Regions from separate parts of the Paraburkholderia sp. GAS333 genome, predicted to be linked through region 1. Evidence: riboswitches for the same ligand, from Rfam matches in the RefSeq annotation. Region 1 holds a riboswitch; the other holds the start of a gene.
What was found. Region 1 has a riboswitch for fluoride ahead of crcB (fluoride efflux transporter CrcB). Riboswitches for the same ligand answer to the same signal wherever they lie in the genome.

Region 1 (4,419 bases):
TCGTACTGGCGCACGAGTGAAGCCTGCGTGTCGACCTGCTGGCTTGCGATCGAGTCCTGCGCGAGCAGCGTCTGATAACGCTTCAGGTCGAGGCGGGCGGTTTGCAGCAGTGCCTGGTCACGCACCAGTGTGCCTTGTGCATTTTCGAGCGAGATCTGATACGGACGCGGATCGATCTGGGCGAGCACGTCGCCCTTCTTGACCATCTGGCCTTCCTTGAAATACACGTCCTGCAATACGCCGCTCAACTGCGGCAGCACGGTGACGGTGGCAAGCGGCGTGACCGTGCCGAGCGCGGTCAGCACGACCGGCATTTCACCTTGCGTGGCCGTCGCCACGTGAACCGGTTGCGGCATGTTGCCCATGCCGCCAGGACCACCGCGCCCGCCACGGCCGCCGGTGCGCGCACCGCTCGCGCCGCGTGCGTCGGACGCGCCGGTTGCTTCGCCGCCGGCCGCCCCCCACGGATGCCAGCGCCACACCACGACCGCGAGGATGACCAGCGCCGCGACGATCAACGCGACGTTGCGGCCGCGGTGCCGCTTCACAGGACCGCGCGGATCGCCTGGCTTGCCGCCCGGAGCGCCGTTCGGGCGCGATTGGGAAGCCGGGTCGGCGGGGCGTGAAGTTTCCGAATGCTTTTGTTGTTCGTCCATCGGTTCGGTCAGGTGGCAGGCTTTGATGTGAGCCGCTCGCGCGGCCCAGCCGGAACAGAAGTTCGGCGGACCGGCACGCGGGTGGCATGACAGGCAACTATTGATATCAGCGGAAGCAGCACACGCTTTTTCAGCGCGATGCTACCCGAGGCGCGGGACGGAGATGTTAACGCAATGCGTTGTTCTCGCCGCCATGCCGGCAGTGTTGCTGCGGTTATTCGAGGCAACTCAGGGTCGCGGCAACCCGTCAGACACGCGCCCCGCGCGACGGAAACGCATGATCCTACGTTGCGTGGTCCGTAACAGTCCACCTGTGTATTTTTCTTTTGATTACAAAGGTTACAGGATGTACTGCCACGGACAGGACCACTGTTGGGGCTGCCGACCGGCAAGCCTTTGCGTGGCTCAATTGTCGAGCCGTCGTCCCGGCGTGCCGCCAATTTCGAGAACGATTTTGCTGATGCATTCGAGCAACGCCGGGGCGGCGCGCGAGATCAGCCAGTCACGCGGACACTGGTCGGCCGGGCCGCCGCAATTCACTGCATAGCGCTCGCCGGACGGTCCGACGAAACCCTGCGCGATGGCGTTCAGGCCGTTGTACCACTCGCCGGTGGCGATCGCGAAACCCTGTTCGATGGTTTCCCGCAACGCGCTTTCGAGCCGGCTGCCGACATGGCCCCAGTCATCGCCTTCTGCCGCCTGCAGGCCGATCAGCAATTTGTCGCGTTCGGGCTTGGCGAGCGCTGCAAGATAGGCGCGACCCACCGCCGTGCGGCTCAGGTTCATCCGTGAACCGATTTCCAGGCGCGACACCAGCACCGCCGAACGCGGCCGGATTGCGTCGATCACGACCATGTCGAAGCGATCCCGCACGGCGAGGTGGACAGACAGCGACGTGCGTTCGGCGAGTTCGATCAGGAAAGGCCGCGCGCGGGCCCGGATGTCGAAGTTGCGCAGAAAGCCGTTGCTCAATTCCAGCACCGACGACGTCAGCACGAAGCGTTCGCTGTCAGGCAGTCTGAACAGGAAGCCGGCGCCAACCAGAGTCGCGGTGATGCGCGACACGGTCGGTTTGGGGATGCCGGTCAGTTCGGTCAGTTCGCGGTTGCTGAGCGGGGCGTCGGCGGCGGCGATCGAACGCAGCACCGTGAGGCCTCGCGCGAGGGCGGTGACTTCATCGCCCGAGCCGTCTTTTTCCTTGAGCATATCTGCTGGCACTGAGGGACGAGCGGGTGGGTTCATGTGATTTTTTTGGAACTGTATTTCAAATTATTCGTTTGCAATCTGCTGATAGGTAAAGTCAGCAGCCCGCCAGTCACCCCGGTCCAGGGGTGCTGATTCCGTTTTTCATCAGAAGATTCATTGTATCGGAATATTTTTCCGTGCCGTATTCCGCTTTTTAGATTTTGCTTGACTTAGTCAGCATAAGCATAAAAAATGGAATCTCATTTCGAAAGACGCTTTCAAACTCGGTTTTTCTAAAGAGTTTGAATTCACCGTGACTCACTTTGTGTCGATTGTCTCCACAATTTCACGTCACCGTCGGTTGTCAGGGGCGCATTGCGCTATGACTTTTCGAATACCGTCTCTCAGGTTCTAGCACGGCCCTCGGAATGGCTAGAACTTTTTAAGGCGTCACGGCAACGTGACGCCTTTTTTTTCGCCCGGAGTTTCAGCGCGTGCGCCGTCGCTCACCGGTGTTCGAGAGCCAGAGTGAGGGCAGGGGCGCTTCTGAAAGTTTGGGATTGCAGGGGCTTTAGCGCGACAGCAAGGACACCGTGGCGATGCCCAGAATCGTCATGACGAGCGATGCGCCGACGTGAATCGCGACTTCGCCCGCGGCCCAGCCGAGTCGGCCGTCCTGCAAGCGTTGCACGACTTCCGCCGAGAAGGTCGAGAAGGTGGACAGGCCACCCATCAGGCCGGTAATGACGAAAAGCCGCCATTCCGGCGAGATTTGCGGCGCGCGCGCGAAGCCCGCCACTGCTACGCCGATGACGTAACCGGCTATGACGTTGGCCGCGAGCGTGCCGAGCGGCAAGCCGCTGAACACGCCGTTCAGGCGGACACCGAGAAACCAGCGAAACAGCGAGCCGAGTGCGCCGCCGATGGCGACTGCGAGAAAGGACCAATACATGAGAAGGGCCTGGCGAAACCGGGTGTCGACGTATCGGACCGGGCGGGCAGCGCGACGCCGCATTCGCGAAGGTCCGGGCGAAGCGGGCATCATCAGCCACAGGGGCGGTTTGGGAAGATGCCATCTCCAGCGCGCGAGTCTAACATCGGCGGAGCTTGGGGGGACAGGTCGGCGCAGAGCCAGGGGAGCTATTCGGCGGGTCTTGGGGCCGCTTTTCAATCGCAGTCTTAACCGCGTTTTTCACCGTATTCGCAGCCGTCCGCGCAACGGTCGAACAGGGCTGTGCTAATAATGCCAGCCGGCTCGATGCGCGCCTGAGATTGCGCGCGTCGAGCCGGTTCCATCGCTCACGCAAACGGCGCGTGCCGGCTCACTCCGAAGTCGCCGAAATCTTGTGGATCGACAGATCCGCGCCGTTGTATTCGTCTTCCTGATCGAGCCGCAGACCGACCGTCAGGCGAATTACACCGTACACCGCCGTGCCGCCGACCGTCGCCACGACGATCCCGCCGAGCGTGCCGATCACCTGCGAGCCGAACGCGACGCCGCCCATCCCGCCGAGCGCGCGTGAGCCGAAAATGCCCGCGGCGATCCCGCCCCACGCGCCGCACAGCCCATGCAGCGGCCACACGCCGAGCACGTCGTCGATGCGCCAGCGGTTTTGCACGCACGTGAACATATAGACGAACAGCACGCCCGCGATGCCGCCCGTCACCAGCGCGCCCAGCGGATGCATCACGTCCGAGCCGGCGCACACGGCGACCAGCCCGGCCAGCGGGCCGTTATAGGTAAAGCCCGGGTCGTTGCGGCCCGCAAGCCAGGCCGTCAACGTGCCGCCGACCATCGCCATCAACGAATTGACGGCGACCAGGCCGCTGATCTTGTCGACCGTTTGCGCGCTCATCACGTTGAAGCCGAACCAGCCGACCGTCAGCACCCACGCGCCCAGCGCCAGGAACGGAATATTCGACGGCGGGTGCGCGGCGATGCCGCCATCGCGGTGATAACGCCCGTGCCGTGCGCCGAGCAGCAGCACGGCCGGCAGCGCGACCCAGCCGCCGAAAGCATGGACCACCACCGAACCGGCGAAGTCGTGGAACTGCGCGCCGAACGTCTGATGCAGCCAGTCCTGAACACCGAAGCGGCCGTTCCACGCGATCCCTTCGAAGAACGGATAGATGAAACCGACCAGTACGAAGGTCGCGAACAACTGCGGGTTGAATTTCGAGCGCTCTGCAATGCCGCCGGACACGATCGCCGGAATCGCGGCGGCGAAGGTCAGCAGGAAGAAGAAGCGCACCAGCGCGTAGCCGTTGTGCGCGGCCAGCGACTCGGCGCTGCCGAAGAACTGCACGCCGTACGCGATCGTGTAGCCGATGAAGAAGTACGCGATGGTCGACACCGAAAAATCCACGAGGATCTTGACGAGCGCGTTGACCTGATTCTTTTTGCGGACCGTGCCGAGTTCGAGAAACGCGAATCCCGCATGCATGGCCAGCACCATGGCTGCGCCGAGCAGCAGGAAGAGCGTATCGGTGCCGGTTTTAAAGCTTTCCATCGATGTGTCCCGCTATGCCAAAAAAACGGGCAATGAATGCAAGAAGTGGGCCAAACTTGTGCGCGACT
Region 2 (4,419 bases), on a different contig from region 1:
CAGCCCGCAGATCACCCCGCGTGATGACCAGCGCGACGCCCGCGAACGAGACGGCAACGAACAGCAGTGAAGGAAGCGGCGGCGCGGATCTTCGCACTGCCGCGTTGACCAGCATCCCCATCATCGGCTGCGTGGCCATCATGATCGATGCGTTAAGCGCGCCTTGCTCACCGGCCAACTGCTGCCCCAGAAAGACAAACGAACCAAACCCGCAGAAACCGATCGATCCGAGCAACCAGGCGATAAGTAATGACTTGCTGTCCGCTCGCAACGCACCGGCGCCTTCCCGGTGGAGCAACAGGACCACGAAGCCCACGCCTGCGATCAGGTACCGGAACGACGTAAACGTAAAAGGATCGATGTAACGCAGGGCGTCGGTCATGACAGGAAACATCGCCCCAAACAGGATTGTCGCGACGAGGCACGCAGCAATCCCCTTCCAGTAGTTGGCGGACGATAAAGCCAGATCGGTCGATGAATTCATGAATGAACGTTCTCAAAATAGGCAAAAAATTTGGCAGCCACTTTCGCGGCATGCCGCCGATCCGCTAAGGCAATTGAGCATGCATTACGTCAGGGCGCGCAATGCCATATCGACGATCGATGTGAGCGCGGCCTCGTTCATGTCTACCTTACCGAGCACGCGTATGCCTTGAACCATGCAGAGCAGAAAGCGTCCGACCTCCTCGGCGTCGAGACGGCGATCGTATTCGCCTGCCTGCTGACCTCTGGCTATCGCGAGACTGAACTGCATCGCGATGCGCTGTAAAGTCGATTCGATATGTGGCCGCAGAGCATGATCGCCCGGCAGAAGCTCGATTACCGTATTGGTGATAAAGCAGCCGTGCCGCGCGGACAGGTTAGCGCTCACCTTCGTATAGTGCAGAAGCGCTTCGCGCAGTGCCTGTCGTGGGGGCAAGTCGGCGGCCAACCTCTCCTTCAGCCGCGCAACGGCCCCTTCTGCGTAACGATCGAACGCCGCGACGAGCAAGCCATGCTTATCACCAAACGTTCTGTAGAGGCTGCCGCGAAAGACTCCGGTCGCTTCGCATAGCACGTCGACGGGAGTCGCATAGTAGCCGTGCTCCCAAAATACTCGCGCGGCGGCATCGACCGCGTGGTCGATGTCGAATTCTCGCGGTCGCCCGCGCTCGGCGGTACGCCCTCCACGAGAGCGGTGTGTGTCAGATCTGGTCATGCAACCGATATTAGGACTATTCAGTCTCAAAATCAACGTCCCACGAGGGTTGACCTATAAAGGGATGTTTGGCACGAGCGATCACACAGGGGACAACCCGCTTCTGGTTCGCGCATCGGTGCGGTTTCAGGCTCGCTTTGCACCGCAGTCGACACTGAAGCTACCGTTCGCCGAACATCCAATGCAACAACCGCTAGCGGATTTCAGCCGCCTTTCAAAAAGGCCCACTCCGTTACCGCCCAACGCATCCAGCAACCCCAAAGCCAGATCAGGGCGGATGGGCCGGTTGTTCGCCACGACCGGATGCGATATAGTCCGCTTTCAGGAGATGGCGTTCCTCCTTTAACCACCGCACTTATCTCGCGGTTAATGACGCCTACAGTTACCTGACTTTCGTTGGGGCTGTAGGCGCTCGCGTCCACAAGCTTCCCGTTGGTCAGGCCATGCAACATCGGCACAATGACCAATGCGCAAACTCCATCGCTTCGAACAACTCGAACTGCTGCCTTATCTGGGCAAGTGGTTTCTGATCGCCTGCGTCGCCGCGGCTCTCGCGGGCAGCGCGTCGGCTTTCTTCCTCATTGCTCTCGATCATGCGACCGCATGGCGCGAGGCGCACCGCTGGATTATCTGGCTGCTGCCCGTAGCCGGTTTCGCGGTCGGCTATACGTACTATCTGCTGGGCAAACCGGTCGATGCGGGCAACAACCTGCTCATCGATGAAATTCACGACCCGAAGAAAGTCGTGCCGCTGCGCATGGTGCCGCTCGTGCTTGGCGGCACGATCGTCTCGCATCTGTTCGGCGCGTCGGTTGGGCGTGAAGGCACGGCCGTGCAGATGGGCGGCGCGCTGGCGGATCAGCTTACCCACGTGTTTCGCCTCGGACACGAGGACCGCCGCATCCTGCTGATGATCGGTATGAGCGCGGGATTCGCTTCCGTATTCGGCACGCCGCTCGCCGGGGCGGTGTTCGGCCTGGAAGTGCTCGCCATCGGCCGGATGCGCTATGACGCGCTGTTTCCCTGCATCGTGGCGGGTATCGTCGCCGATCAGGTCTGCCTGGCCTGGGGCGTTCATCACGTGCACTATGCGATCGGTGCGATCTCGCCGATCAACGCATGGAGCGTCGTCGCGGTGGTAATCGCGGGCATCGTATTCGGTCTGGTCGGCATGGCTTTCGCCACCACGGTCCACAAGCTCGGCACGCTGGTGAAAAGCACCATCACCTATGCGCCGTTGCGTCCGTTCGTAGGCGGGATCGTCATCGCGATTGCGGTATGGGCCCTGGATGCTTATCACTACATCGGCCTGGGCATCCCCGACATCGTCCGCTCGTTTCAGCAGCCGATGCAGCCTTGGGACTTTCTCGGCAAGTTCGGCTTTACCGTTGCGTCGCTCGGGACCGGCTTCAAAGGCGGCGAGGTCACGCCGCTGTTCTATATCGGCGCGACCCTCGGCAATGCACTCGCGCCTCTGTTGCACATGCCGTTCGCGCTGATGGCCGGCATCGGCTTCGTTGCGGTGTTTTCGGGCGCGGCCAACACGCCGCTCGCCACCACGATCATGGCGATGGAGTTGTTCGGCACCGGCATCGGCCCGCTTGCTGCGATCGGTTGCGTGACCGCCTATCTGTTCTCCGGCCACACCGGCATCTATCACGCGCAGCGCGTCGGACACAGCAAGCATCGCAAGCACCGGCTCCTCGTACCAGACGGAACACGGATCGCCGAGCTGGGCGGATTCCGCCGGCAGAAAGCCGCGGCGGACGCACCGGCCGCGAATCAGAAGCAATCGGGCATGCCGGCTGATATCGCTGCGACAACAGAGGAACGCGGTCAATGATCCAGGAAAGCAACGATCAGCGCATTGCAGCGCTGCGGCTTTACTTCCCGCTCGCGACCCGTGCACGAGCAACGCGATTCTGGCATCACCTCAGCGCGCCTGCGCTCGCGCATCACCTTATCGCCCTCGCGAAGCGTGCCAATATCCTGCAGGCGATGTCGCATCACATCAGTGCAGGGTATCTGCCAGGCGAGCGGCTTTCTCATCACCATCCAGAAATCAGCGGGATGCGGCATCCACAGTGTCTGGAACTGGTGGACACCGAAGCGCGCTTACGTCAGTTCATGCGCGACCATGCGGATGAATTGCGCAAGGTTCACGCGGTGCTGCTGCTCGGTGAATTGCCGCTGACGCAGAGCCGCGCACCTCATGCACAATCGGCCTCAAGCCTCGGGTGAGTCATGGCTTCGGTGTGCCAGCTTGTCGCCATCAGCATCGTCACTTCGCCGCGAATCCGACGCGGCGAAGTGACCGGCTTATATCCACCCAATTAGACCGAGATACCAAGCGTCGACAAAACAAACCTGACACTGAAAAAACATACCGATGAACACAACGGCAATGCGACTAGCAGCGGGCGATGCTGCAAACTCATCAGCCACGCCATCGTCCACAGGCGCACGCCAACGCTGATTAGCGCCCGGATCGTGCGCCTGATTGCGTTCATGATCGCTCCACCACGACTTCGAGATAGTCGCTCGGCAGAACAAGCGTTGCGTCGCCCGACCGGTTGCGGCTTCCGATGAGCGTCATCAGCTCGGCGAAGAGCGCAGCCTGCTGATTTTCGTCGAGCGCGGCGAACGCTTTGTTCACCGGTCCGTAGTACGCACGAAATATCTCCATGAAGTGCGCCGGCGAACGGTAACGAAACGTGAAGTAGCGGCTCGTCGTCACAATATTGCTGGCATTCCCTTGAAACAGCGTTTCCAGTCGCGCCTTCGTCCCCCATAGCGCAGGCGACACCACGCCCGCCGCCGGAGGAATGTACTTTGCGATCGTCCTGAATACCTGTCCGATGAAGCTCTCCGGTGTCCAGTTCGCAAGACCAATCCGGCCGCCCGGTTTGCAAACGCGCGCGAGTTCGGCTGCAGCCCTTTCCTGATCGGGAGTGAACATGACACCGAACGTCGACATGACGACGTCGAACGAGCCGTCTGCATAAGGCAACGCTTCGGCATCCGCTTCCTCGAATACCACGGGAAGCCCTTCTGCTGACGCACGTGCACGTCCCGACTCCAGCAGCGATGCCACGTAATCAGTCGACACGACATCGCACCAGCGGCGCGCGGCAGCAAGCGTCGCATTGCCGTTACCGGCCGCCACGTCGAGCACGCGACTTCCGGCGCGCAAGTCGAGCGCTTCGCAAAGATGTTCTCCG

Region 2: another riboswitch for fluoride. It lies ahead of ABH945_RS18925 (voltage-gated chloride channel family protein); the one in region 1 lies ahead of crcB (fluoride efflux transporter CrcB).

The regions. Positions count from the first base shown of each region.
Region 1 covers NZ_JBNDKS010000001.1:1,841,544-1,845,962, reverse strand. The annotation lists gene ABH945_RS08235 (MdtA/MuxA family multidrug efflux RND transporter periplasmic adaptor subunit) at 1-656, opposite strand, end outside; gene ABH945_RS08230 (IclR family transcriptional regulator) at 1,062-1,862, opposite strand; gene crcB (fluoride efflux transporter CrcB) at 2,413-2,793, opposite strand; fluoride riboswitch at 2,870-2,930, opposite strand; gene ABH945_RS08220 (ammonium transporter) at 3,164-4,351, opposite strand.
Region 2 covers NZ_JBNDKS010000003.1:715,934-720,352, forward strand. The annotation lists gene ABH945_RS18915 (DMT family transporter) at 1-484, opposite strand, end outside; gene ABH945_RS18920 (TetR/AcrR family transcriptional regulator) at 569-1,198, opposite strand; fluoride riboswitch at 1,514-1,584, shown strand; gene ABH945_RS18925 (voltage-gated chloride channel family protein) at 1,665-3,041, shown strand; gene ABH945_RS18930 (hypothetical protein) at 3,038-3,439, shown strand; gene ABH945_RS18935 (class I SAM-dependent methyltransferase) at 3,705-4,419, opposite strand, start outside.